Linked DNA regions of Roseivirga sp. BDSF3-8. Each later gene encodes a partner of the first gene's protein in a complex. Links are inferred from orthologs where the notes say so. Each region holds a gene or a part of one and is shown on either strand. Other genes may lie near its edges. The genes, in order: pheT and pheS.

What was found.
Region 2: the proteins of pheT (region 1) and pheS are in contact, whole or in part, in a crystal structure (PDB 6P24), measured with the Escherichia coli proteins. The link is inferred for Roseivirga sp. BDSF3-8 from one-to-one orthologs.

The regions. Positions count from the first base shown.
Region 1 is NZ_JBGNFV010000001.1:3,019,031-3,036,731, reverse strand. Bases 9,147-12,157 are described here. They hold pheT (phenylalanine--tRNA ligase subunit beta), read left to right. Parts: upstream 9,147-9,450; coding sequence 9,451-11,865; downstream 11,866-12,157. Other genes in these bases: AB9P05_RS12595 (hypothetical protein), read left to right, coding at 11,872-12,157; AB9P05_RS12605 (DUF1684 domain-containing protein), read left to right, coding at 9,147-9,387. Outside these bases: tRNA preQ1(34) S-adenosylmethionine ribosyltransferase-isomerase QueA, read left to right, coding at 1-1,033; AB9P05_RS12650 (hypothetical protein), read left to right, coding at 1,143-1,331; AB9P05_RS12645 (2-C-methyl-D-erythritol 4-phosphate cytidylyltransferase), read left to right, coding at 1,439-2,107; AB9P05_RS12640 (DUF2795 domain-containing protein), read right to left, coding at 2,181-2,402; AB9P05_RS12635 (DUF349 domain-containing protein), read right to left, coding at 2,627-3,928; energy-dependent translational throttle protein EttA, read left to right, coding at 4,045-5,724; AB9P05_RS12625 (hypothetical protein), read left to right, coding at 5,871-6,551; AB9P05_RS12620 (zinc dependent phospholipase C family protein), read right to left, coding at 6,586-7,548; rpsT (30S ribosomal protein S20), read left to right, coding at 7,714-7,965; DNA repair protein RadC, read left to right, coding at 8,023-8,727; more of AB9P05_RS12605, read left to right, coding at 8,779-9,146; more of AB9P05_RS12595, read left to right, coding at 12,158-12,171; AB9P05_RS12590 (cell division protein ZapA), read left to right, coding at 12,178-12,465; rny (ribonuclease Y), read left to right, coding at 12,569-14,134; AB9P05_RS12580 (IS110 family transposase), read left to right, coding at 14,419-15,474; AB9P05_RS12575 (hypothetical protein), read left to right, coding at 15,703-16,035; and 2 more genes.
Region 2 is NZ_JBGNFV010000001.1:2,303,958-2,314,243, forward strand. The notes cover bases 7,289-10,100. They hold pheS (phenylalanine--tRNA ligase subunit alpha), read right to left. Parts: upstream 9,314-10,100; coding sequence 8,264-9,313; downstream 7,289-8,263. Other genes in these bases: AB9P05_RS09525 (hypothetical protein), read right to left, coding at 7,289-7,402; AB9P05_RS09530 (3-hydroxyacyl-CoA dehydrogenase family protein), read right to left, coding at 7,392-8,243; AB9P05_RS09540 (sulfate adenylyltransferase subunit 1), read right to left, coding at 9,347-10,100. In the rest of the region: AB9P05_RS09490 (GAF domain-containing SpoIIE family protein phosphatase), read left to right, coding at 1-584; AB9P05_RS09495 (STAS domain-containing protein), read left to right, coding at 623-961; AB9P05_RS09500 (ATP-binding protein), read left to right, coding at 951-1,367; AB9P05_RS09505 (peptidylprolyl isomerase), read left to right, coding at 1,476-3,716; AB9P05_RS09510 (peptidyl-prolyl cis-trans isomerase), read left to right, coding at 3,739-4,584; AB9P05_RS09515 (peptidylprolyl isomerase), read left to right, coding at 4,556-5,938; AB9P05_RS09520 (AAA family ATPase), read left to right, coding at 5,977-6,939; more of AB9P05_RS09525, read right to left, coding at 6,953-7,288; more of AB9P05_RS09540, read right to left, coding at 10,101-10,286.

The DNA.
Region 1 (17,701 bases):
ATTCAAGTTCGACCTGCCCCCCGGTCTATTGGCCTTATATCCGGCCGAAAACAGGGATGAATCCCGTCTTATGGTAGTCCATAAGGACAGCGGCAAAATCGAGCACAAAGTCTTTAAAGACGTAGTAGATTACTTTGATGAAGGCGACGTAATGGTCGTAAACAATACAAAGGTATTTCCTGCCCGTCTTTACGGAAACAAAGAAAAAACCGGTGCCAAGATAGAAGTATTCCTACTCAGGGAACTGAACAAGGAAATGCATCTTTGGGACGTGCTGGTAGACCCCGCCCGGAAGATCCGTGTGGGCAACAAGCTGTATTTCGGAGATGGTGAGCTAGTTGCCGAAGTAATTGATAATACCACCTCCCGTGGCCGGACTATCCGGTTCCTTTTTGACGGAACGGACGAGGAGTTTTACAAGACTATCGATGAGCTTGGTGAGACCCCTCTACCCAAATACATCAAACGTGACGCAGAGCCTGAGGACAGAGAGCGTTTTCAGACAATCTTTGCTGAGCATAAAGGTGCTGTAGCAGCCCCTACTGCAGGTCTCCACTTTACCGAGCACGTGATTAAGCGCCTTCAGATCAAAGGCGTGGAACTCGAGCCCATTACCCTGCATATTGGTCTGGGTACTTTCCGCCCTGTAGATGTGGAAGACCTTACCAAGCATAAAATGGACAGCGAGAATTTCCGCGTATATGACAAGACTGCCGACATGGTAAATGACGCACTTGATCATAAGCGCAGAGTGGTAGCGGTAGGTACTACCACCATGCGATCCCTGGAAAGCTCAGTATCTGCTAGCGGAAGGCTAAAAGCTAATGAAGGGTGGACGGATAAATTCATCTTCCCTCCTTATGAGTTCAAGATATGTAATTCTCTGATCACCAACTTCCATATGCCAGAGTCAACGTTGCTTATGATGGCAGCTGCCTTTGGTGGATACGATCTGATCATGGAAGCGTATCAGACGGCTATCAAAGAAAAGTATCGCTTCTTCAGCTATGGAGATGCCATGCTTATTCTTTAATTAACCGTGCCAGAAAAATGCAGAAAGGCTGCCCGGGAAATCCCTGGCAGCCTTTTTCAATATAAAGCCGGAAGGATCGTTAGTAGGTGGAAACCAACTTTTAACAATTATGAAAAAGAAGAATTTTTCCCTCGACCAACTAAAGGTAAAAAGCTTTATAACGGGCACTACTGACAAAGTAAAAGGAGGGACCGCCCAAGAGATAAGCAAACAGTGTGAGGAAAGCTTTTACACAGATTGCCCCACTCATTTGTATTGCCCATCCCTGCAAACAAACTGTAACGAATGCTTTAGCTAAAAATTAATTCAGGACTCAAAAAGGCTGCAAAAGCAGCCTTTTTTGTTTCCCTCTTTTTATGTTAGGCTACTTGCCACTAATTTTGAACTACAAAATGCCTTGTCATTATGAAAAAGTATGCGCTGTTAGTGGCAGGTGGCGTTGGCCGCCGCATGAAATCCCCTACCCCGAAGCAGTTTCTGATTATCGGGACTAAACCTGTAATTATTCACACCATAGAGGCATTTTTAGGGTATGATTCAGGCATTGAGATAATACTTGTTTTACCTCAGGACCATGTGGGCGAATGGCAAAGGCTTGCTGAGACCTATCATTTATCAGAGTCGGTAAAGACTTGTGTGGGAGGAGGGACACGCTTTCAAAGCGTACAAGCGGGGCTGGAACTGGTAGCACCGGATAGTCTGGTGGCCATACATGATGGGGTAAGACCGCTTATAGCCCGCAAAGTGATTGAGGAGGGGTATACAGTGGCCCGCAAGAAAGGAAGCGCCATAGCTTCGGTGCCATTGAGAGAAAGCATACGAAAAGTGGGGGAACAGGGGTCAGAAGCTCTGGATCGTTCACAGTATCGGCTAATACAAACGCCGCAGACCTTTACAAGTGACCTGATTAAGAAGGCATACAGTCAGAGGGAATTGGCGGTGTTTACCGATTGTGCGAGTGTAGCCGAATACACCGGCCATGAGGTCACCCTGATCGACAGTGATTACACTAACCTTAAAATTACCGGCCCGGAAGATATACCACTGGCAGAGGCATTGCTCGCCATGAAATAAGTAGCCTCAGGCATCAAAACACAACGACGTTGCTTCGGGCGCCACATTGAAGGTCGCCCGTAAGCATGTCTATTTAGTATTCGTCTTCGTTGAAGAAAAAGTCCTCTTTAGTAGGGTAATCAGGCCATATCTCCTCGATATTCTCATATGGTTGCCCATCGTCTTCCAACTCCTGCAGGTTCTCCATCACTTCCAACGGTGCTCCAGACCTGATTGAAAAGTCGATCAACTCATCCTTAGTAGCAGGCCATGGGGCGTCTTCAAGATATGAAGCTAATTCTAATGTCCAGTACATGATCTATTTTCCTTAGTGTTTATACCCTTTTTTAATTTTCCGCGAAAATAATGATTTCGCGCTCACTTCCTATGAAGTGATAAAATAAAAACAAAGGCAAATTTTAAACCTATTTTGTAACGTCGAAAACGTACATTGTTTGATAAGGTTGCAATTACCACAACCTTCTCACCGTGCAAATAGGCTTTGCAGGGAAAAAGTTCAGAAACTGATTAAAAAAAAGATCAGATAGATGCGAGCTCTGAGCGCAACTCATCCATGATACGCCGCTTTACAGTCACTTTACGTTGCTGCAGGCTCAGTTTTCCGTCCAGCATTCTGTTAAAGCTGTTAGTATCACTATTGAGCTTATTGACGTTATCCTGGAACAGGTCCAGCTCACGCTCATCACGGCTCAGCAGATCCTGGAGAATTTTTATCTTCAGTTCAAGTTCATCCTTTTTGGCCGGCGTATCGCCCAAGCGAGAGTGAGTGAGCTTATCCAGGAAGTTTCTTTCACGAACCAGGTCACAGATAATGTGGAAGTTCTCAGCTAGTTTACGGCCTTCTTCGGGCGGCACGCTACCGATAGACTTCCAGGTAGTCTGTAATCTTTTCACTTCCTCCACCGAATCACGATCACTTCTGTCTTCCAGGGTTTTAGCCCTTTCCAGAAGCTCTTTTTTCGCCATCAGGTTCTGCTCACGATTCTGATAATTTCCCTGACCTCCCTGTCTTCTGTTCGGAGCACCACCGGGACCACGTCGCTCCCCCTGCTGTTTGAATCTTCTGTAGATGTAATCGTTATTGCGCTTAAAGGTAGCCCACAGTTCATTTCTTACACTGGCAGGAATACGATCCAGTCGCCTCCACTGTTGTTGCAGCCTGCGGCTTTCGTCTACGGCTTTGCGTGGATCCAGTTCTCTTTTCAGGCTTTCAGTACGGTCTACCAGCTCCCGGTACTGATCTATTTTACGATCCATCATTTTCTGGCGATGGTCGAAGTAGGCCTGGCGGCGATCATAGAAGCCCTGAACGATCTCATGGAATCGGTCTTCTACTTCCTCTTTATATTCATCCTCAACGCTGCCGGTTTTTATCCAGCGCATTTTTAAGTCTTTATACTTCTCCCCTGCTTCTCTGAGGTCCTGGATCTCAGCATACTCTTTAGCCTCCTCAAGCAAGGCTCTCTTGATTTCAAGGTTTTTCTGGCGGTTTACATTAATGATCGCCCGGAGCTCCTCTTCTATTTTGTCCAGTTTTTCGAACAGCACAACAAAATCACCCAGCGCATCAAAATTGACCAGGTAATCGCGCATATGTATAAGCTTCATCAGGTATGAGCCTTTATTTTCAGCTTCCGTTACCTGCTTTTCTAGCTGCTCTACTTTTCCGCTGGCTATAGCATACCTGTCCTCAAAGTATTTGATGGTGGTCTCTTCGTCCTGTTTCACCTCACCTATCTGGCGGTCAGGAAATTCTAAAAAGCCTTTTCTGAATACTTTGCCGTCCTGTATGTACCCGAATTCGTGGTTAATAGCTGTCAAAGCTCCTCTGCATTTAAATGAAAACCAAGATTGTGAATGGCAAAATAATTAATTCGAAAGTAAGAATCACGACAGATTATAATTTTTACCATATTTGTAAGAGACAAAATGTAATCATGAGCAACGAAAAGATCATCTTTTCCATGTCGGGAGTGAGTAAAATATACCCTCCCAAGAAACAGGTTTTAAAAGACATTTACCTCTCATTTTTTTACGGTGCAAAGATCGGTGTCCTTGGCCTTAATGGCGCGGGTAAGTCCTCTTTGCTGCGCATAATAGCTGGTAAAGATAAAAATTACAACGGCGAAGTTGTATTCAGCCCCGGTTATTCCGTAGGTATGCTGGAGCAGGAGCCTGAACTGGATCCATCCAAGAGTGTGAAGGAAGTAGTGGAGGAAGGCGCCGGTGAGATTGTAGCTCTCCTTAAGGAGTTTGAGGAAATTAACGCTGCATTTGCCACCCCCGAGGTGATGGAGGATCCGGACAAAATGAACGACCTCATCGAAAAGCAGGCAAAGGTTCAGGATAAACTGGATGCATCTAATGCCTGGGAGCTGGAAACCCGGCTGGAGCGGGCCATGGACGCCCTGCGTACCCCTCCTGCGGATGCTAAGATTGAGAACCTCTCCGGAGGTGAAAAAAGACGAGTAGCACTTTGCCGCCTATTACTACAGGAGCCGGATGTACTGCTATTGGATGAGCCTACTAACCACCTTGACGCCGAGTCTGTACTATGGCTGGAGCAGCACCTGCAACAATATAAGGGTACGGTGATTGCCGTTACCCACGACCGTTATTTCCTTGATAATGTAGCTGGCTGGATACTTGAACTTGACCGTGGAGAGGGTATCCCATGGAAAGGCAACTACAGCAGCTGGCTGGAGCAAAAGCAGAAACGCCTGGCCCAGGAAGAAAAAACCGAAAGCAAGCGCCAGAAAACACTGGAGCGTGAGCTTGAGTGGATACGCATGAGCCCCAAAGCCCGTCAGGCTAAGTCAAAGGCCAGGATCAGTGCCTACGAGAAAATGGCCGGTGAGGAAGCTAAGGAGAAAGAATCAAAACTGGAGCTATACATCCCACCGGGACCTCGCCTCGGGTCAAAAGTTATCGAAGCCCAGGGTGTGTCCAAGTCCTTTGGTGAAAAGCTGCTTTTCGAAGACCTTACCTTTAGCCTGCCGCAAGGGGGCATAGTAGGTGTAATAGGACCTAATGGTGCTGGTAAGACTACGCTCTTCCGCCTTATCACCGGCCAGGCTGAGCCTGATGCCGGCACTTTTGACGTGGGTAGCACAGTAGAAATAGCTTATGTAGACCAGGAGCACCATCAACTTGACCCTGAAAAAACAGTATGGGAAAACATTTCCGAAGGGAACGAGCTGATGAGCCTTGGTGGCAAAGAAGTGAACAGCCGGGCATACGTAAGTAAGTTCAACTTCAGCGGGACAGACCAGAGCAAGAAAGTGGGCAACCTCTCCGGAGGAGAGCGTAACCGGGTGCATCTGGCAATGACCCTTAAGGAAAATGCCAACCTGCTGCTACTTGATGAACCTACCAATGACCTTGACGTGAATACGCTCCGTGCGCTGGAAGATGCTTTAGAAAACTTCGCTGGCTGTGCGGTAGTGATTTCTCACGACAGGTGGTTCCTTGACCGTATCGCCACGCACATTCTGGCATTTGAAGGCAACTCACAGGTATATTGGTTTGAAGGTAATTTCTCGGACTACGAAGAAAACCGCAAAGCCCGCCTGGGTGATTCCGAACCTACAAGGATTAAATACAAAAGCCTGGGATAACTGTTCACATACGAACACCATGCTGTGATATCCGAACAACTTAAATTAAGAAAAAGGCCCATACAGGGCCTTTTTTGGCTTATATTGTAAATGGAACACTATTTGCAACAGTGACTCCGTAACTATTAGAAATGAATTGAACCGAGATGAAACGTAAATTATTGCCCTACCTCCTTTCCCTGGTGGCCCTGTTTGGCTTCACAGGCTGCTTTGAACTGGAAGAAAAAGCGCACTTTAATCGCGATGGATCCGGAACCTACCAGTTTACTGTAGATCTAGGCCGCCTGAAATCCTTCATTGATATGATGGATGCCATGAGTGAAGAATCGGAAGATGCTAAAAGCAGCCCCAAAGAGGAGATTAAAGACGGATTTAACGAAACAAATGAGAAACTATCCAGGATCAGAGGCATCAGCAATATCAAGCCTATTGAAGATGAGGAAAACTTCCATTTCGGGTTGAGTTTTGACTTTAAAGACATTGATGCCTTGAATAAGGCAATGAATGCGACCTTTGATATCAAAAAAGATGGCGAACCTGTTGATCTGGACTTTTTCAGCTTTAAAAATGGCCGCCTGGAGAGGTTTGAATACCAGAACCTGGAAGAAGCCCTGAAGGACGCCAAGGATGGTGAGGAAATTGACCTTAGCGGAGGCTCATTTATGGATGACTTTACCTACACCACCATATACACGTTTGAAAAGCCTGTGCAAAATGTCAGTAATCAGACGGTCATGCTATCACCCGACAGAAAAACAGTCACCCACTCAATTCACCCCTTCAGGGAAGGCGATACCACCACCTTGCACAACATCATAGAATTCTAAAAAAATAAAGCCCGGTGAATAACCGGGCTTTATTTTAATGCTCATGTTCCCTACCAAAAATAACCGCCTCTAGCCAAGACTTTTTTCTCTCCTCTTCTTCATGCTTCTCCTTTTCCGAAAACTCGAAACCTGCTATTGCTCCCATATCAGGCTGGCCAGCATCCACCCAGCAAGTGTACCACATGTCAGCCACCAGCTTAATACTAGCCTGCATTTGTCTCTCTACCTGACCGGCCAGAGCCTCATGGTATCGTGTGCTAAAATTACGGTTGTAGGTTTTTACTATAGCACTACCTCTTTCCTCATAGCTATACTTTTCGTCACCATAAGTCATGGTTAGCTCCTTTTCGAATAAAAGAACTGAATCAAGCGCTTCATTGCCACTTATAACAGCCTGCCATGCGCTTTCCTGGGTATTCATCAGGTAATCTGCCTTACCCACAAAAAAATCATAATCCTCTGCAAAAAGCTCTGGCAGCCGGCTTTCCCAAAAGCCATGTATACCATGCTGTCCGGTTAGCTGCCCGTTGTAGTTACTAGTGGTGTGGAGAGGAACATGGGCATCTGCTATATAATGCCCGACGTCGGCAGAAAGCCTGAGGATGGCCCGGGCATCATTATTTTCAAAAGCTTCTTTCAATTGATAATACATCCTGTTGATATGCCAGGGGACAATTCCATGAGCATTGAGCGTATCCTCTCCATACAGCTCTGCGGCTTCTTTCCAGTACCGGGGCAACTTATGGGCCGCACTATCTCCATATTTGTCAAGATCAATGAAATGCCGGGGAGCCTCCCACTCCACTGCATACCTCCTTTGATCAGGGTTTACCGCATTCTCTGTTATGTAGCGGATGTGTCGTTTGTAAAACACAAATAATTCAGGAGGCAAGGAAAATACCGCCTGATGATTTATCTTGCGATGGGCCATAAACCCCCATCCCATGGCCGGGGCTGCCCCTATCATTACCAGAAGAATTGATAAGATTTTTTTCATTTTGCTGGTTTGAAATGGCGAATTAAAAGCGAAACCGCGTGATTGGCAAGCCATACCAGACAGTTAGGAGTAATTTTTTTTAGCCCGGGTTTGATAGGTTGAAATAAAATCCTAACTTTGCAGACCTAAAATTCTGAGATCAAGCGTACCTGAAAATATATAGAAATGGCAAATCATAAATCTGCTATTAAAAGGATCAGATCTAACAATGCGAAGCGTCTTAGGAACCGCTACCAGGCCAAGACAACTCGCACTTTTATTAAGCGTCTGAGAAACACAACCGACAAGTCTGAAGCACAAGACCTTTTCACTAAGGTTTCCAGAATGCTTGATAAGCTTGCTAAGAAGAACGTGATCCATCAGAATAAGGCTAACAACAACAAGTCGAAGCTGGCTAAGTATGTAAATAGCCTGTAATTCTTTTTGAATAAGACTTTAAGGAAAGCCTTACGGAAGTAGGGCTTTTTTTATGCTATGAAAGAAGAACAAAAAGGCCCTACCGGGATATATACCTGGGCAGAAGAAGACCGCCCGCGTGAAAAGCTATTACTGAAAGGCAAAGAGGCTCTTTCAGATGCTGAGCTGCTAACCATTCTTATAGGAAGCGGTTCAGCTGGAGTAAGCGCTCTGGATCTATCAAAAAACATTCTGAAAGGATCTGAAAACAGCCTTGACAAGCTTGGAAAGCTATCTGTCAGGGATCTGATGAAGTTCAAAGGTATTGGCGAAGCTAAGGCAATCTCTATCATTGCAGCTTTGGAACTGGGCAGACGACGAAGAGAAAACAGCCCTGAGAGTAAACCAAGAATCCGGTGCAGCCGTGATGCCTATGACATCATCTGGCCCCTGCTAGCCGATCAGTCCCAGGAACAGTTCTGGGTGATCATGATGAACCGGGCAGGCTTTGTAGTAAAAAAGTCTCTTATTAGTCAGGGGGGTGTCGATCAGACAAGCGTGGATCCGCGCGTTATTTTTAAAGAAGCTATAAGCGAGCTTTGCAGTACTATAATCTTAGTGCATAATCACCCCTCAGGAAACGTCAATCCGTCCAAGGAAGACATTGCTATAACCCGCAAGCTATCTCAGGCAGGTAACTTGTTGGATATTAAGGTAGCCGACCACATTATTTTTACCAATCACCGCTACTACAGTTTTCTGGACGAAGATATCATGCCGTGACCTGTCCCTTTTACTGCATCCTTGTATATTTGAAAAATAGTTTCGGAAAATATGAGGAACCGCAACGTACTACTGTTAACCCTACTGGGTGTCGCCGTACTGATCATTATCATTTACGGCTTCAATACCTCCCAGGACCCTCAGGCCTACGCTGAGACAATCAGTGAGGAGAGAAAAAAATCAGAACGGTTTTTACTATATAATGAGGACTCCCCACTGGATGAAGAGGATAAAAAAAACTTTAAGGGGCTGAACTACTATGAACCTGACCTTACCTATAAAGTACGGGCTAAGGTGACTCCTATCGGCGGAAATCAGGAAATTACCCTCCCTACCTCTGACGGCGCGGAGCAAACCTACCGTAAGTTTGGTTATGCGCGCTTTGAAATAGACGGCAAACCACAACAATTATTGCTGCTGGAAGTACAGGATGATCCTGATGAATTATTCCTGGCCTTTGCTGATGCCACCAGCGCCAGAGAAACTTACGGGGGAGGCCGGTACCTCGATCTGACAAGGCCGGCGGGCGAGTCAGTTACACTGGATTTTAATCTCGCGTATAATCCATACTGTGCCTACGTGGAAGGCTACAGTTGTCCTTTTCCTCCTCCTGAAAACACACTAAATATCCCTATCCGTGCCGGCGAAAAGGATTACTGATGAATAAAGTGTAATTTACCGGCTTAAACCGTACCATCTTCAAATTAGCATTCGACATACTCCATGAAAATATCACTTAATTGGCTCAAGGACCTCGTAGACATTCAAGAAACCAATGAAGAAATAGCCGACCAACTTACAGACACAGGTCTGGAGGTGGAAGGAGTGGAAGAAACTGACAGTGTGCCTGGAGGCCTCCGCGGAGTGGTCATAGGTGAAGTGCTTACCTGTAAGAGTCACCCCAATGCCGACCGACTGCGGGTGACAACGGTGGATGTAGGTGATTCTGAACCTAAACAGATTGTATGCGGAGCACCTAATGTAGCCGCTGGCCAGAAAGTAGCTGTGGCTACTGTAGGCGCAATGCTTTACCCTGCCGGAAGCGAGCCTTTTAAGATCAAGAAATCAAAGATCAGAGGTGAGGTATCCGAAGGTATGATATGTGCAGAAGATGAACTGAATCTCGGCACCGACCACGATGGCATTATGGTATTGGAAACAGATATGCCAAATGGTACACCTGCAGCAACATACTTCAATATTGAGAAGACCACGGTAATAGAAATAGGCCTTACACCAAACCGGGCAGACGCCGCATCTCACCTGGGTGTAGCCCGGGACATAAAGGCACTGCACCATCGTGACATTAAGCAACCTTCCGTAGAGGCTTTTAAGGTAGAAAACACAGACTACCCTATTGAGGTGGTGATAGACAATAAAGATGCCTGTCCTCGGTACACAGGCATTACTGTGTCTAATGTGGAGGTAAAAGAAAGCCCCGAATGGCTCCAGGAACGGCTTAGGTCAATCGGGCTTGCCCCGCTAAATAATATCGTCGATGTCACTAACTACATTCTCCACGAACTGGGCCAGCCTTTGCATGCGTTTGACGCTGATCAGATCAAGGGGAAAAAAATCGTAGTGAGAAACATGCCTGAAGGCACGAAGTTTACCACTCTTGATAGCGTGGAAAGAACGCTCAGCGGTGAAGACCTCATCATAAGCAATGCTGAGGAAGGAATGGCGATAGCGGGTGTTTTTGGCGGACTAGGCTCCGGGATAAAAAACACTACCCGTAACATTTTCATTGAGAGCGCCTACTTCTCTCCCGACCATATTCGAAGAACGGCCATGCGCCATGGGCTTAAAACGGACGCTAGCTTCCGCTATGAAAGAGGTACAGACCCTAATATTACAGTATATGCTTTAAAAAGAGCTGCCCTACTGGTAAAGGAGGTAGCTGGAGGCACGATCTCATCTGAAATTGTGGACGTGTACCCTGATCCGATCCAGGATTTTCGCGTACCGGTAACCTACAAGAATGTACACCGGTTGATCGGGCAGCAGCTACCCAATGAAAAAATCAAGTCTATCCTTGAGTGGCTCGATATTAAGGTGGAAGAAGAAACAGAAACTGGCTTTACTGCTATCGTGCCTCCTTATCGCGTGGATGTAACCCGGGAGGCTGACATTGTCGAAGAGATTATCAGAATATACGGCTTCAATAATATTGCTCTTCCCGAAACGGTGGGAAGCAACTTCCTAAGCGATTTTGAGACTTTTCCCAGTCATAAGGTCAAACAACAGATTCGCGAGATACTATCCGGCAGCGGCCTTAATGAGATTATAAACAACTCACTGACCAAGCCAGCCTATGCGGATAATAATCCTCAGCTTAACGGCGATGAGAGTGTGGCAATGCTTAATAAGCTGAGTGAAGACCTGGGAGTATTGCGTCAGAGCATGGTGTATGGCGGGCTCGAGTCCCTGGCCCGAAATATCAATCATCGCCAGCGCAATCTTGCTATGTTTGAGTTTGGTAAGGTTTATCGTAAAACCGAAGGAAAATACAAGGAAAAGGAGCAGTTGGCTATCTGGCTTACAGGTAAGAAGGCTCCGGAAAACTGGTTGTCCGGAAATGAAGAGGTTACCTTTCATGACCTTTCCGGTATAGTTAATAAGGTACTGGGCCGGTTTGGTATTCAGCCTGCTGACAGTGAGGCATTTCACGAAGGGCAGTTCGACTATGCCCTTAAGCACTCGCTAAATGGCAAAGAAATCGTTACATTAGGTAAGCTGAACAAGAAGACGACCAAGCAGGCTGAGGTATCTCAGACTGTGTTTTACGCCGAATTTGACTGGGGCTACCTGATGAAACAGACTGGTAAGCCACTGAAGTACAAAGAGGTAGCGCGATTCCCTGAAGTAAGACGCGACCTAAGCCTGGTGATAGACAAGTCTGTAAGCTTTGACCGGATTAGAAAGATTGCCGAGCAGTATGAGCGAAAGCTGCTTAGAAAGATCAGTGTTTTCGATGTATACGAAGGAGATAAAGTGGGGGAAAATAAGAAGGCTTATGCCCTGAGCTTTATCCTGCAGGACAATGAGAAAACACTGAATGACAAGGCGATAGATAAGACCATGAGCAAGCTGATGAAGGCATTCGAGAAAGAAATCGATGCACACATCAGAAAATAACGGAGCATGAAAGAAAAGTTAAATCAGGAGATTAACCTCCTGGAAAGAAAAATGGGACTGCTTATAAGCGAAATCAATAGCCTGAGGCAGGAAAACAAGCGTCTGAATGGAGAAAACAGCGATCTAAAAGAAAATTTAAGCCAAAAGGAGAAGCAGATTGCGCATTTTAAAAATCAAATGAAAATTAGTAAAATTGTGCAGCATGCGGCAGTGACAAATGATACAGCCGGGCTTAAAGATCAGATAGACGAATATATCAGGGAAATAGATAAATGCATCGCCCATATAAGCGATGAGGGAAGGTAATATAGTATGAGTGATCTTTCCATAAAGATAAAAATCTGCGACCGGGAATATCCTATGCGCGTGAGCGCAGAGAAGGAGGAAAAGGTACGACAGGCTGGAAAGGCACTTCACGAAAAAATCAAACATTATAGAGAACGTTTCGGAATAGACGATAAACAAGACCTTTTGGCCATGGTAGCATTTGATTGCTTAGTAGAAAAGCTTGAATGTGAAAGCGGCCAGACTGGCGATGTGGATTTCTTACTCAGAAAACTTAATCAACTGAATGGGTTGGCCTCTAAGGCTTTACCATGATTTTTTAATAACCCTCCACTACATCCCCTCTCGTTCGCCCTTCTGCCAGAGCCCGGTATGGCAACACACCTGTTAGTGCCGCCCATACATAATTACCGGTAAGATGAACGATATATCAATAGTACTTATCATAAGCCTGGCCACCCTGGCCATTGGGTTTGTGATCGGGCGATACCTGTTAAAGCAGGTTTACAAAAAAGAAGAGGAAGAAATAAAGGAAAAAGCCCGCCTCATTATCCAGGAGGCCGAAATGAAAGCCGAGTCTCTGAAAAAAGAAAAGGTGATCGAGGCCAAGGAAAAGTACCTTAAGCTCAAAAGTGAATTTGAAGAGGAAGTAACCAGAAAGAAAAACCAGATATTAAGCAACGAGCAAAAGCTTAAGCAGCGCGATAGCAACCTGTCCAAACAGATGGAACAGGTAAAACGAAAAGAAGCGGAAACCGAAAGTATGAAAGAGAATCTTTCTGCGCAGATTGAAATAATTAACAAGCGTAAGGAAGATCTTGAAAAAGTAAAATCCCAGCAGGTACGAGCCCTTGAAAAAGTAGCTAACCTGACAGCAGACGAAGCACGGGATCAACTTGTAGAAACCCTTAAAGAAGAAGCCGAAACGAAAGCCTCATCCTATATTAAGGAGATCATGGAGGAGGCTAAGCTTTCGGCTACCAAAATGGCTAAAAAGGTGGTATTGGACACCATCCAGCGGACAGCCACCGAGCATGCCATCGAAAACTGCGTCTCGGTATTCAATATTGAAAGTGACGACATTAAAGGGAAAATCATCGGCCGCGAAGGGCGAAACATCCGGGCGCTGGAGGCTGCCACAGGAGTTGAGATTATTGTAGATGATACCCCTGAGGCTATCATAATCTCTGGATTTGATCCCGTACGGAGAGAAATTGCCCGCCTGTCCCTGCATCGCCTGGTTCAGGATGGCCGGATACACCCTGCCCGTATAGAGGAGATTGTGGCTAAGACCCGCAAGAATATAGAAGAGGAGATCGTGGAGATAGGAGAACGTACAGTAATCGACCTTGGAATACACGGTTTACATCCGGAATTGATCAAAATGGTAGGCCGTATGCGATTCCGTTCCAGCTACGGACAAAACCTGCTACAACACTCGCGTGAAGTAGCCAGACTCGCCTCCACCATGGCTTCTGAATTGGGTCTTAACGCCAAGCTTGCAAAACGTGCTGGTCTGCTTCATGATATTGGTAAGGTATGGCCGGAGGAGCCGGAGAAGCCACATGCCATTCTCGGTATGGAACTGGCTAAAAAATACAAGGAACACCCTGAAGTATGTAATGCCATTGGTGCCCACCACGATGAGATAGAAATGACAACGCTTATTTCTCCCATCATACAGGCGTGCGATGCTGTCAGCGGATCACGCCCAGGGGCGCGCAGAGAAGTAATGGAAAGCTATATCAAGCGCCTTAAGGATCTGGAAGAGCTGGCTTTGGGCTTTGACGGGGTTAATAAATGTTATGCGATTCAGGCAGGCCGGGAGCTCCGCGTAATGGTGGATGCAGAATCGGTTTCAGACAACCGTGCAGGTCAACTTAGTTTCGATATCTCTAAAAAGATAGAGAATGACATGCAATATCCCGGGCAGATCAAGATTACAGTAATACGCGAAATGCGAGCTGTGAACTACGCCAGATAGGTTTAAAAATTTAAGATAGAAAAGGACTTCCGAAAGGCAGTCCTTTTATTTTAGGTGCTGTATTGAATAAGGGTTTGTATTTTGTGTTAAACATGAAGTATTGACCTGGTGTACGAGGCGTAAGGCAGCTAGATAAGCTATATGCTATATCGTAAAAAAGGACCGGCCCGTACACATTGTTTCTTTAGAGTCTGAACAGTACTTAATGCCGTGAAAAACGAGCAAGGATAAGACTAAAAGGATAGACGAAGAAGAATTAGTCAATACGATTAACCTCTTTTTCTATGACTATCATCAAACAATGTGTCGGTATCGACATCTCCCAGACAACCTTTGCAGTATGCATCTGCTTTTTAGAAGATACTCATGATCATCACTTCAGTGAGACAAGGCATTTCAAGAATGACAAAAGTGGCTTTAATCAACTGCTCCGCTGGGTGCGGAAGCAATGCAAAAGCTCAGTAGAAACAGTGTATTTGATGGAGGCTACAGGGGTTTATTACGAAAACCTTGCCTATCATTTGCATAAGCTAAAGCAGACAGTGCATGTAGTGCTTCCTAATACCTCTAAGCATTACTTTTCAAGCCTCAACATAAAGACTAAAACCGATGCTTTGGATGCAAAGATTCTTAGCCGTTTTGGTGTGGAAAGGAAACATAAGATCTGGGCTCCGCCTTCACCAGTATTGCTGGAACTAAGGAACCTGACTCGTTATTATGTACAGCTCCAGGAAACAAAGACAGCACTCAACAATATCAAACACAGTAAGGAGGCCGCTTATGAGGTACAGTCTATCATATTAAAGAGCAACCGTAGCCTGATCAAGACTATAGATAAGCAAATACAGGTGTGTAAAACGAGTATTGAAAAACTTATCGCCAATGAGCCTCAGCTTAACGAAAAAGTTAGAAAGGTTTTGACTATCAAAGGGGTAGGCCTCATCACAGTTGCAACCATTATTACCGAAACCCTGGGTTTTGAGCATTTTAAAAGCATCAGGCAAGTGGTAAGCTATGCAGGGTATGATGTGGTAGAAAGGCAGTCAGGGAGCTCTATCAAGGGTAAGACTAGAATATCTAAAAAGGGCAACCGCTATATCAGAAATGCGCTCTACTTCCCTGCTATGGTTAGCTGTAGATTCAACCCAAGCCTAAAATCTACTTACCTGAGAATCATTCAGAAAAAACCATCCAAAATGATTGGCCAGGTAGCCATACAAAGAAAGCTCTTGGCTTTGATCTACACACTTTGGAAGAATGACTCTGAATACATTGAAGGGTACAAAAAAGAAGTAGCTTCAGCCATAAAGACCGAAGCTACACTGGATAGTTCTAACTAGAGAACTTCCTTCAGACTTAAAAATACTTTTTTCCAATTAAACTTGGAATCTATAACAGTACCTTTTTTTATGTTCAGTGACACCCCGTATCGATAGTCAATTTCCACTTTATAAGCCCGAAACTTTCAGCTCTACCTGAAATAAGGTATATTATATAAGAACTAAACCTCAACCACCTATGAAAAAAACTTCAATTTTTGCCTCTCTAACATTGCTCTTTTCGCCGGATTGTTATTTCCCGGAGAAGAGGCCGTGGCCAACCGAAATAATACCTTACTTATCTCCGCCACATACAATGAGGCAGACGGAGACCCTGAATGTGCTGCTTCAGTAACTTTTTGTGCTGCAGCGCTTGCCAATCTGACTAGTTTCTACTGGCGTGTATCCGGCTCCGGATATATCAATGGTCAATCCAATATTAATTGTGTGAGTGTCACGTCTCAGCGTAGTTATTACTCAAGTTCATCCTATACGGTTAGCGTTACTGCGTACGATGGTCAGGGCCAGGCCTGGTACGGTAGCCGTAGCTGGGATGTTCAGGCAGAATATCTTTGTGATTAATCAGTTAACGAAAGGCAGTGTCGGCAAACACTGCCTTCTTTTTTTACCAATAAGGGAACATTTGAGAGAAAAAAAGTTATAGCATTATTCAGGTACAATTTTTTTATACCTGTCTTTTTATTAGGCTGTCCGCATTAAAGGCTATCAACCAGGGCAGGCGAAATAAAAAAAACAACCTAACCTTTAAGAAATGAACGCTTTCTTTAATTCAGAGTCTGTAGTCTTTCTGCAGGCTGTAATGCCGAACTATGAATACCTGATGTTCGGAATTATATACATACTTATTCCCCTGGTCGCGGTCATAGACATTTTTAAAAGCAGGTTCAAATGGGTATTGCAGAAGCCCGTTTGGCTCTTTGTAGTGATCACCATGCCTGTAGTGGGTGTAGTACTTTATGCAATGGCCGGGCGTAACTCCCGCAGTCTTCATACCAGCAGGACTGCTGCTGTAGGATAGAGTAGGTCAACCTTTTCGTTTTTCGTACGGACAAATATCTATATACTCATCTTTAAGGTGACGTTTACGTAGGTTTTCCCAATATAACGGGTCATACAGGTGGCTATGTGTCTCTTCAAAAACCTCCCTCTTGGCAGGATCAGGCACTAAAAAATTCCGGAATTGCTCGGGAAACACATCATTTTCCCCCACTGCAAACCACGGTTCGGCTGATTGGTAATTTCCCATTCCCCCCTCCTGCTGGGGAATAGACCTGAAGTTCATTTCTCCGAGAGGCATGATCTCATCATAATCATAAAAGATCACCCGTTCTTCAGGGGTAATTCCAAAGTTCTTCATAAAGAGGTCACCAGGGAAAATGTTCGCCATCGCCAGGTCTGATATTGCCTCCCCATATTCGAATAATGCCTTACGCAATTTATGACCTCGGGCAGTTTTAACGAACTCACTCAGTGGCATCATCCACCGCTCTGTGTAAACAAGCGAAAAAATAACACTTTCACCCTCTACTCTCACCGTCTCACTACATTCGCTGAGTAACTCCTCCAGAACAGGAAGGGCAAACCTATCCTTCGGAAGGATGAGATTACGAAACTCCTGGGTATCGGCTAGCCTGCCACCACGGTCATGCTCAGCCACATAACGGTATTTGGCCATCACTTCGTATCGTGTCACTTTTTTGGGAGGCTTGGCCTTATTTCTTATAACCTTAAACACCTGCGTATACCCCTGCAGCATAAACACCGCCATGACCATGCCTTTAATTCCCGGAGGGTAAGCAAAAACAGCCCCTGGCATATTGAGGCGATCCTTCAGGGATTGGTACAATAATGACTTGCCATGCTTATGAAAGCCCAGATTAATGAAAAGCTGGTCTCGTTGCTTATTAGGCATAAGTGTCATGAGGAAGTTCACAAGATGGGTAGGGTCATAGGCTATTACCTGGAAATAAGACCGGGTAAATGAAAATATGACGCGACAATCGATCTCTGAGGTAATGAGGGCATCAACTTTCAAACCCTTTTCACCATGCACAATGGGAATTAATATCGGGATAAAATGTCCTTTTTGCCTTAGCCTCCCAACCAGATAGGCTCTTACGTTTCTGTAAAACACATGAGGACACATTTCTAACCGGTCACCGGCACCGCTGGCGACTTCATTCATTAGAAATCTGATGTCCCTCTCCCTATCCTCAAAGCTCAAGGT
Region 2 (10,286 bases), 710 kb from region 1 along the record:
AGCTAGCGGTCATTATCGGTGACGTTAGCGGTAAGGGTACCTCTGCGGCATTTCATATGTCTCAGATGAAGGGGGTCTTCCATAGCCTCGTAGATGTGGAAGACTCACCTGCTGACTTTATCATCCAGGCAAATGCCGCCCTCAGCCGCTGCCTTGATAAGAGCAGCTTCATTACTGCTTCCTATTTCCTGATTAATACTAATACCCGTACTGTTGAGTTTGTCAGGGCAGGTCATTGTCCTACACTTTACTATAGCAAAGAAACGCAATCAGCATGCTATTATGCCGATAGTGGGCTGGGGCTCGGAATTTTAAGAAACTCTGAGTACAGCCGCTACGTACAAACCAACACGGTAACCTATCAGCCTGGCGATGTTATGTTTCTGTATACCGATGGTATTGTGGAGGCCAGAAATAAGGAGGGTGAGGAATACGGATATGAGAGGCTGAAAAATTTGATTCAGAAAGAGGCTACCGGAAAACCTAAAGATATCTCCGATAAAGTGTTAGAAGACCTCTATTTATTTAGCGGAGAGGCCAGACTTGACGATGATTACACCGCACTGGTTATAAAATTTTTATAAAGAAAACAAACCCTTAAGGGGATTATTCGTACCAATTTATGGTGGATATTGATACTCAGGCAGAAGGAGAAATATTTTTTATTACCGTTCAGGGCGAACTGGATGCCAGTTCTTCTATTCACCTTGATACAGCCATTGCTGAGGCTCTTGAAAGTGGCTATAAAAAAATAGCCATAGGATGCTCCGGGCTGGAGTATATTTCCTCAGCAGGATTGGGGGTATTCATGTCCTACATTGAGGATATGAAAAAAGAAGGCAAAACAATGGTGATCTATGGCGTAAACGAAAAGGTTAAAAATGTTTTTCAAATTCTGGGCCTGGATCAATTACTTACGTTAGTAGATACCAAAGAGAAAGCAATAGAGGTTGTCGGCTAAGTTTAAATATAAAGTACCCTGCCGCAAGGATAAGCTGTGCGAAATCCGGTCTTTTGTATCGGAAGTACTGGCTAAATACAACGTCAGCGAAGTGGAAGTAAACAAACTTGTGCTGGCGGTGGATGAGGTATGCGCCAACCTGATGATCCATTCACACCAATGTAATCCCAACGAACATCTTGAACTGTTCATCCGCGTGAACAAGGACAATGACTTTATTTTTGAAATCACCGATAAGGGAATAGGCTTTAATCTTGCAGAATATAAGGAGCCCAGCCTTCAGGAAGTGGTTCGGAAAAAGAAGAAAGGAGGCATTGGCCTGATGCTGGTAAGGCGTATTATGGACGACATCCAGTTCGAGAGCAAACGCAACCAAAACACCTGCCGTCTCTTCAAAAAGCTCTGATTTTACCCTCTCTGTATCCCTCCCCTTAGCTTTTCCATATGTTCTGTCAGAAAAAATCGCTAAAATTGTCATCGATTTGCGTAAAAAATATATCTGACAACCAGGTAAATGAAAAAGACTGCAAGTATCATCCTAGGACTAGCCCTTTTAGTTACCGCTTGTTCTGCACCCAAAAAGGGAAGTCATGACAGCGATTACCTGTTTAAGGTCGGTGACAAAGAGGTAACAAACGAAGAGTTCATTTATGTTTTTAATAAGAACAACTTCAATAATGACTCCGTCATCACCCGGCAGGAGATAGACGAGTACCTGGAGCTATTCGTAAATTTTAAGCTGAAGGTAAAAGAGGCAGAATCACTGGGGCTGCAAAATGAGGAAGCTTTTATACAGGAGCTCGAGACCTACCGTAAGCAACTGGCCAAACCCTATCTTACCGAAACAACTATTACCAACGCCCTGATTGAAGAAGCATACGAGCGAAGCAAGCAGGAGGTGAACGCAAGCCATATCCTTATCACGGTAGATCCCGGCGCTTCACCGCAGGACACCCTGGCAGCCTACCAAAAGATAACCGCACTAAGGGACAGGGCCATAAATGGGGAGGATTTCAATGCACTTGCCCGGTCCAATAGCCAAGACCCCTCTGCGGTTCAAAACGGCGGCAATCTCGGCTATTTCACGTCCATGCAAATGGTATATCCATTTGAGGAGGCTGCATATGCCACCGCGGAAGGGGAGGTTAGTGAGCCTTTCCGTACACGCTATGGCTATCATATTGTAAAAGTACACGATAAGCGCGAAAGCCGCGGAAAAATAAAAGTGGCTCATATTATGATTCGCGCCGCTCAGGGTATGAGCGTTGAAGACAGCGTGGCGGCCCGTAAAAAAGCTGAAGAGATTTACCGTATGCTTGACCAGGGAGCGGACTGGTTCGAGACAGCCAGTGAGTACTCAGAAGATTTGAATACAAAAGATCGAGGAGGTGAGCTTCCCTGGTTTGGAACTGGTAACATGGTACCCTCTTTTGAGAATGCTGCCTTCGCCCTAGAAAACCCAAAAGACATAAGCGAGCCTGTTAAAACCCCGTATGGCTGGCATATTATTAGACTTCTTGAGCGACAGTCAGTTCCTGCTCTGGAGGATGTCCGGGAAAATATTGCCCGGCAAATTAACCGGGATAGCCGGGCCGAAGTGAACAAGAAAGCACTCATTAAGCGCCTCAAAGAAGAAAACTCATTCCAAGAGAATACTGAGGTCCTGGAGCAGATGGTCGCTCTGGTGTCAACAGCTGCTGTTTCCGGTAATTGGGAGAAAGCACAGTCAGACTCACTTGGGTCCAAGGCGGTATTTACCATCAATTTAAAACCTTACTATGTCAGCGACTTCATTTCCCTCGCGGAACGGTCTGCTGAAGGGCTCAACAGGGGAGGGACTGCCGAGCCTTCCGTAAGAAACCTGTATGACCGCTGGACAGAAATGAAACTGGTAGAGTATGAAGAAGAGCACCTGGCAGATAAGTACGATGACTATCGCCTTCTGTATCAGGAGTACCGTGAAGGTATATTACTATTCGAACTAATGGATCGAAAAGTATGGTCAAAAGCCACCCGTGACACTAGCGGGCTTCGGAACTATTACCAGGAAAACATTGAAAAATACCAATGGGGCAAACGTTTTAATGCAGCAATAATTAAACTTTCAGATGCCAGCCTGGCAGATGAAGTAAAGCCCCTGCTGAAAGCTGACCTCTACCCTGTATCCGGTAGTACCACAGTATTGGAACCCGGAGATGGTGACATGCTGTTCAACAACCTGCACCGTTTTAAGCTGGATAGCCTTGCCAGACGGGTAAATGCCAAATCATCATTGATCCTTACGGCTTCACTGCCTGAGGAAGATGAGGCGTTTGCAGACTCAGTTCGCCAGACCCTGAGCCGTTTTGGCATAAATGGCGAAAAGCTGAGAACACAAGGTACGGAAAGTAGCACGGCGGCGTTAGCCATTATGAGCACGTCTCCTAAAGACATGGAGGCTTTCCTGAATGAGGGGCGTCCATTGTCATTCCGTGTAGATTATGGGCGGTTTGAAGTGTCAGGTAACGAAATGCTACAGGACCTGCCTGCCGAAAAAGGAGTTTATGAAGTAACAGATGATGAAAATGCCCTCATCCGGATATATGAGGTGCTTGAGCCTCAGGCTAAGCAACTGTCTGAAATAAGAGGTCAGGTCATCAGTGATTACCAGGAGCATCTGGAAAAGGAGTGGGTAGCTGAACTTCGGGAGAAATACCCTGTGGAGATAAACCGGAGGGCACTGAACGAAATATACAGGAAGTTTGAGAATGAGTAAAGGGTGGTTAGTCTGCCTACTGATGATGCTCGCTTTTCAATCATGTGATAAGTTGGGTATACGTAGCAGAGAAGACGATTCGGAGGACCCCTTGGTGGCCGAGGCAGGTGACGCTCAGCTAAGGATGACAGACCTGGCGGGGATAGTCCCCAGAGGCATGAATGCTACCGATAGCGCCAGCCTTGTTGACCGCTACATCCGCAGCTGGGTCAGGAAGCAACTGCTTATCTCGCAAGCTTCGGAAGAGGTGGATTATGATAAAGCCGAACTTGAAAGAAAAATATTAGACTACCGCTATGCATTGATGGTCTATGAATTTCAGAAACAATACATCAATGAGAACCTGGACACGGCTGTGAGTAATGAGGAGGTTAAGGCCTACTATGATATCAATCAGGACAATTTTCAGCTTAAGCAGAACATCATTCGCGGGTGGTTTTTAAAAGTACCCAAAGACGCTCCTAAGCTTGCTCAGATAAAACAAATGATGAGGAAGCCCGATGCTGAAAATAAAAAAGAGCTTAAAAGCTACGCCTTCCGGTTTGCAATGAACTATTCCATGGAGGATTCTCTATGGCTTAATTTTGATGAGGTGATTGCCAACACGCCCTTTATGAGCATTCCCAATAAGGTACAGTTTCTGGAAAGTAATACCTTTGCGGAAACTGACGATGAAAAGTTCGAATACCTACTTCATATTCAGGACTATAAAATTTCAGACCAGACCTCACCGTTAGAGTTTGTGAAAGATGATATCAGAAACATCATCATTAACAAACGCAAAGTAGCTCTAGCAGACCAGCTAGAAAGGAATATATACGAAGAAGCAAAAGATAACAATGAGTTTGAGATCTATTCGATTGAGTAAGAGGATAGTGGCTTTGGTCACCTGTTGCCTGGGGGTATTACTGGCCATCAGTCCCCTTGCATACGGACAGAGTGGGGAAGGCGAGCGAATGGTTGTGGATAAGATCATAGCTAAGGTAGATGATTACATCATTCTCAAGTCTGACCTCGATAAAGCTTACCTCGACCTGATGTCCAGAGGGCAGCGCGGAGGCGACAGAGTGAGGTGTCAGATGCTGTCAGACCTGGTGCTCACCAAGGTGTTAGTTGCCAAGGCTGAGATAGACTCCGTCATAGTGACAGAGCCTGAAGTTGAAGCTAACCTGGCCCGGCGTATGAACATCATCCTTTCCCAGATTGGTGGTGAGGAGAAGGTTCAGGAGATATACAATAAATCCGTAGAGGAAATCAGAAACGATTTGCGCGGAGATTTGCGAGAGCAGCTTACGGCTGACCGCATGGAGAGTGAAGTTACTAACTCGGTCACTGTATCACCTGCAGAAGTAAAAAAGTTCTTCAACAGGATACCTCAGGACAGCCTTCCGTTCTTTTCTACCGAAGTAACCGTAGGTCAGATAGTGAAATTTCCCGAACCTACGGATGAAGAAAAGGAAAAGGTGAAACGTCAGCTTACAGAAATCCGGAGCGATATCGTTAATGGCGAGGCTGATTTCGGCGTAATGGCCAGAATGTACTCCGAAGAGCCTGGTGCTGAGAGAAGCGGTGGTAACATTGGTTTCTTCGCACGCGGGCAGCTTGCTCCTGAATATGAGGCGGCTTCCCTTAAAATGAAGCCTGGAGAGATAAGCATGCCAGTAGAGACACAGTTTGGCTTTCATGTCATTCAGCTAATAGAAAGAAGGGGTAACGAATTCAATACCCGTCACATACTTATCAAGCCTAAGACCAGGCCATCTGACCTGAAGCGCAGTTCTGAATACCTTGATAGCCTTCGTACCCTTATCGTTAATGATAGTATAGAGTTTGAAGAGACAGCCAAGGAATACTCCGATGATCAGCAGACCGGCAACAGTGGCGGCTTCTTTCTGGATAACACAGGCACACCCCGGGTGAGTACTGAAAACCTCGACCCCACCCTTTTCTTTACGATTGATACCATGCAGGTAGGGGATATTTCAGAGCCTATCGAATTCACATCGGCAGACGGGCAAACAGGAATGCGCATTATCTATTATAAAGATAAGATAGCGCCTCACCAGGCCAACCTGAAGCAGGATTATCAGAAGATATTTCTGGCCACAAAAAATGAGAAAAAGACCAGTGCACTGGACGACTGGTTCGAACAGGCCAAAAAAGAAGTGTATATTTATATCGATCCGGACTACGATCAGTGCGGAATAATGGACAGCCCCTGACAGCAGGGGCCAATTTTTTTAATTAGCTCGAATATATGGTGCAGTTTAAAACCGATGTTGAAGCAGCGGATAGTTTTCACGAAGCATATACCCGGCTCACTGCCGAAATTTCAAAAGTAATCGTAGGACAGGACAAGGTAGTCCGCCTGCTGCTTACTTCCATTTTCTGCCAGGGCCATAGCCTGCTGGTAGGCGTGCCCGGATTGGCCAAGACACTCCTTATTAAAACCATATCCGAAGCGCTTCACCTGAGTTTTAACCGTATTCAGTTTACGCCCGACCTAATGCCTTCCGATATACTCGGAGCTGAGACATTGGATAAGGACAGAAACTTTAAGTTTATCAAAGGGCCGATATTTGCTAATATCATCCTTGCTGATGAGATAAACCGTACCCCGCCCAAAACCCAGGCTGCCCTGCTCGAAAGCATGCAGGAGTATGCCGTTACCATAGCCGGGCAATACTTTCCGCTGGACAGGCCCTTTTTCGTGCTGGCTACCCAGAACCCCATAGAGCAGGAAGGTACCTATCCCCTGCCCGAGGCCCAGCTTGACAGATTCATGTTCAATATTAATCTGGACTATCCCAGTTACGAAGATGAAGTAACAGTGGTGAAGAATACCACCACCGCCGTAAAAAACCAGGTGAATACTGTGCTGACCGCTGAGGAAATCATGGCTTACCAGGAGCTGGTCCGAAAAGTACCTGTGGCTGATAATGTAGTGGAGTATGCTGTGGACCTTGTAAGCAAGACCAGACCCGGGACTGAGCGCGCGCATACCCTTACCAATGAATACTTGGAGTGGGGGGCAGGCCCCAGGGCCTCACAGTTCCTTGTGCTGGGAGCCAAATGTAATGCCCTGCTAAATGCTAAATACTCTCCCGATATCGAAGATGTAAAAGCTGTTGCTGTGCCCGCCCTTCGTCACCGTATCGTGCGTAACTTCAAGGCTGAGGCGGAAGGCATAAGTATTGAGAAGATCATCGGAGAGCTGCTGTAGTCTCCGGCTTCCGTTAGTTTGTAATGATCAGGTAATTACCGCCCTGTCCTGTGCGGCTGGTCTGGTATTGGTAAAGTGGCCATGCATTACCACCTCCGGAAGGGTTTCCTTCAAGGTCCCACGTGGCATCAGAGCAAGGGTCGTCAATGAAAAAGCCTGACACATCCACATTCACCGTACAGTCAGCATCCACATCTACCGGAGACAGTCTTTCCAGCGCGATGTAGCGCTCATCTATTGTTTTGTGGAGGATGATACCATTAATGCCGGCGTTAAGGTACACAAAGCGCTTAGACGGATTGTCCAGGTCTGCCTGCAGGATTGGGTTGTCCAGATATACTTCCTCATATACCGTAACCACCGGAAAGCGGGGGTAAGGCTCTTCATCAGATGAGCAGGCGCTCAGGTATAAGCCAGTGAGGTTGAGTAAGAGAACTAGAAAATAATGTGCCTTATTTCTCATAATTATAGAAGCCGCGGCCCGACTTGCGGCCGAAGTGACCGGCATCCACTTTTTGCTCCTGTATGCGGCTGGGTCTGAATTTAACGTCGTAGTGAAAGGCTTCAAACATACTTTTGGTCACACTGAAGTTCGTTTCCACTCCTATCAGGTCCATCAGGCGGAAAGGTCCCATACGGAATCCGGCCCCTTGCAGCAGGCCGTCTATCGTTTCCACATCCGCTACACCCTCCTCCGCAATTTTCAGGCTCTCTACATAAAAGTGTCTCGCCACACGGTTAACGATAAAGCCGGAAGAATCTTTTGCCACGGCCGGGGTTTTTCCGATACGTTCCGCAAAGTCGTATCCGGCCTGGGCTACCTCGCTGCTGGTGGCAGCGCCGCTGATTACTTCTACCAGCTTCATAATATGCGCCGGATTGAAGAAGTGCAGGCCAAGAAAGTTTTCAGGCCTTTTGAGGGCCGCTCCAATACGTGTTACCGGAATAGAAGAGGTGTTTGTCGCCAGAATCGTATCGGGTCCGTTGATCTCCTCCAGCTTTTTAAATAACCCTTGCTTTACATCAAGCCGCTCCACTACCGCCTCTATGATAAGGTCTGCCTTTACCTCTTCCAGGCGATCCGTAGTCGCTATGAGGGAGAGGGCAGACTCTTTCTGTTCATTAGTCACCTTACCCTTCTCTATTCCCTTATTCAGGTTTTTAGTGATAGTGGCAAGACCTTTTTCCAGCATTTCAGGTTTCAGGTCATACATCATCACCTCGTAGCCAGCCATGGCAGCTACCTGCGCGATACCTGCGCCCATTACACCTGATCCGGCTACGGCAACTTTACTTATATTCATAGAATCTTTGTTCTTCTATATTATCCCATGGGGGTAAACTGACGCAGGAAGCGTATATCGTTTTCAGAGAAAAGGCGTAAATCCTCGATATTGTACTTCAGCATAGCGATACGTTCCACCCCCATTCCAAAGGCAAAACCAGTGTATTTTTCCGGGTCTATACCACAGTTCTCCAGCACCTGGGGGTCTATCATACCTGCACCGCATATCTCTACCCAGCCGGTACCTTTACATACATTCTTACGGCCTCCGCAAATTTCGCAGGTGCCCGGCTCATTCAGGCCGCAGCTAACGTCCATTTCTGCGCTTACCTCTGTAAACGGAAAGTAGCTGGGACGGAAGCGTACCTTACTCTGCTGCCCGAACATCTCCTTGGCAAAGTGATAGAGCGTTTGCTTAAGATCCACAAAGCTCACGTTCTCAGCGATGTAGATACCTTCCACCTGGTGAAAGAAGCAGTGGGCCCTCGCTGAAATCGCCTCATTACGGTATACCCTGCCCGGCATGATCTTACGCAGCGGCGGCTTCGTCGTTTCCATTACCCGTACCTGAACGGATGAAGTGTGCGTACGCAGTACCATATCCGGATTCTTCTCAATGAAGAATGTGTCCTGCATTTCGCGGGCCGGGTGGTTCTCCGGGAAGTTCAGTGCACTGAAATTATGAAAATCATCCTCTATTTCCGGGCCTTCTGCCACACTGAACCCGATCTGCTCAAATATTTCAATGATACGCTGCTGCGTTTTAGACAGCGGATGAATAGTGCCCAACTGGTCAGGCACAGGCGGCAGGGTAAGATCTGGATGGTCATGAGACTTAGCGCCTGCTGTGCTTTCCTCCAGGCTGGTAATAAGTTCTTTAAACTTATCCTGCGCCTCATTTTTCAACACGTTCAGGGCCTGACCCATTGCTTTTTTATCTTCGTTGGGCACGTCCTTCAGCCCGGCAAAAAGCTCGCCCATCACCCCCTTACGGCTGATAAATTTCAGACGATAGGCCTCCAGTTCATCATTGTTGGAAACCTGATAGCCCTCTATCTCATTCGTTAATTCCCGGATCTTATCCTGCATTTCCTCTTTCTTCTTTATTTCCCGGCAGGCCGATCAGATGATCATGCCAGCACCTACCGTTTCGTTCGTAAACTCATCTACCAATATTACGCTACCCGTATTACGGTTCTTCTTGTAGCTGTCAAAGAAGAGCGGCTTAGTAGTACGAATACGAATACGTCCGATATCGTTAAGACCAATTTCAAGATCGTCTTCAATGCGGTGCAGCGTGTTGATGTTCACCTTATACCGCACGTCCTTAATAATGCAGCGTACTTCCTGTGAGGTATGGCGAAGAGCATACTTACCATTAGGCTGCAGCTTTTTCTCATTTAGCCAACAAATCATCAGCTCAATATCCTGGCTGGCAGTAGGCTGGTTATGAGGTTTTACGATCATGTCGCCGCGGCTAATGTCGATGTCATCCTCAAGCGTCATCACCACCGACATAGGAGGGAAGGCCTCACCCAGTTTTTTATCCATCAGGTGGATGTTGGCGATCTTACTGGTAAAGCCTGAGGGCATGGCGAGTATCTCGTCACCTGGCTTGAAAATACCCCCTTCTATACGGCCCGCGTAGCCTCTGAAGTCATGGTACTCATCACTCTGCGGGCGTATCACGCGCTGTACAGACATGCGGCTGTCCACATAATTCAGGTCACTGCCTATGTGCACATTTTCCAGCGTGTAGAGTAGCGTGCCGCCGTCATACCAGGGCATGTTTTCGCTTTTCTTCACCACATTGTCCCCCTTCAGGGCACTGATAGGAATGAAGTGTATGTCAGGTATTTCCAGCTTGGCGCTGAAATCCTCGAAGTCATCTTTGATCTTCTCATAAGCCTCTTCACTGTAGTCCACCAGGTCCATCTTATTGATGCACAGTACCAGGTGCTTGATCTGTAGGAGAGAGGCGATAAATGCATGCCGGCAGGTTTGCTCTACCACCCCATTACGCGCATCTACCAGTACAATAGCCAGGTTGGCATTAGAAGCA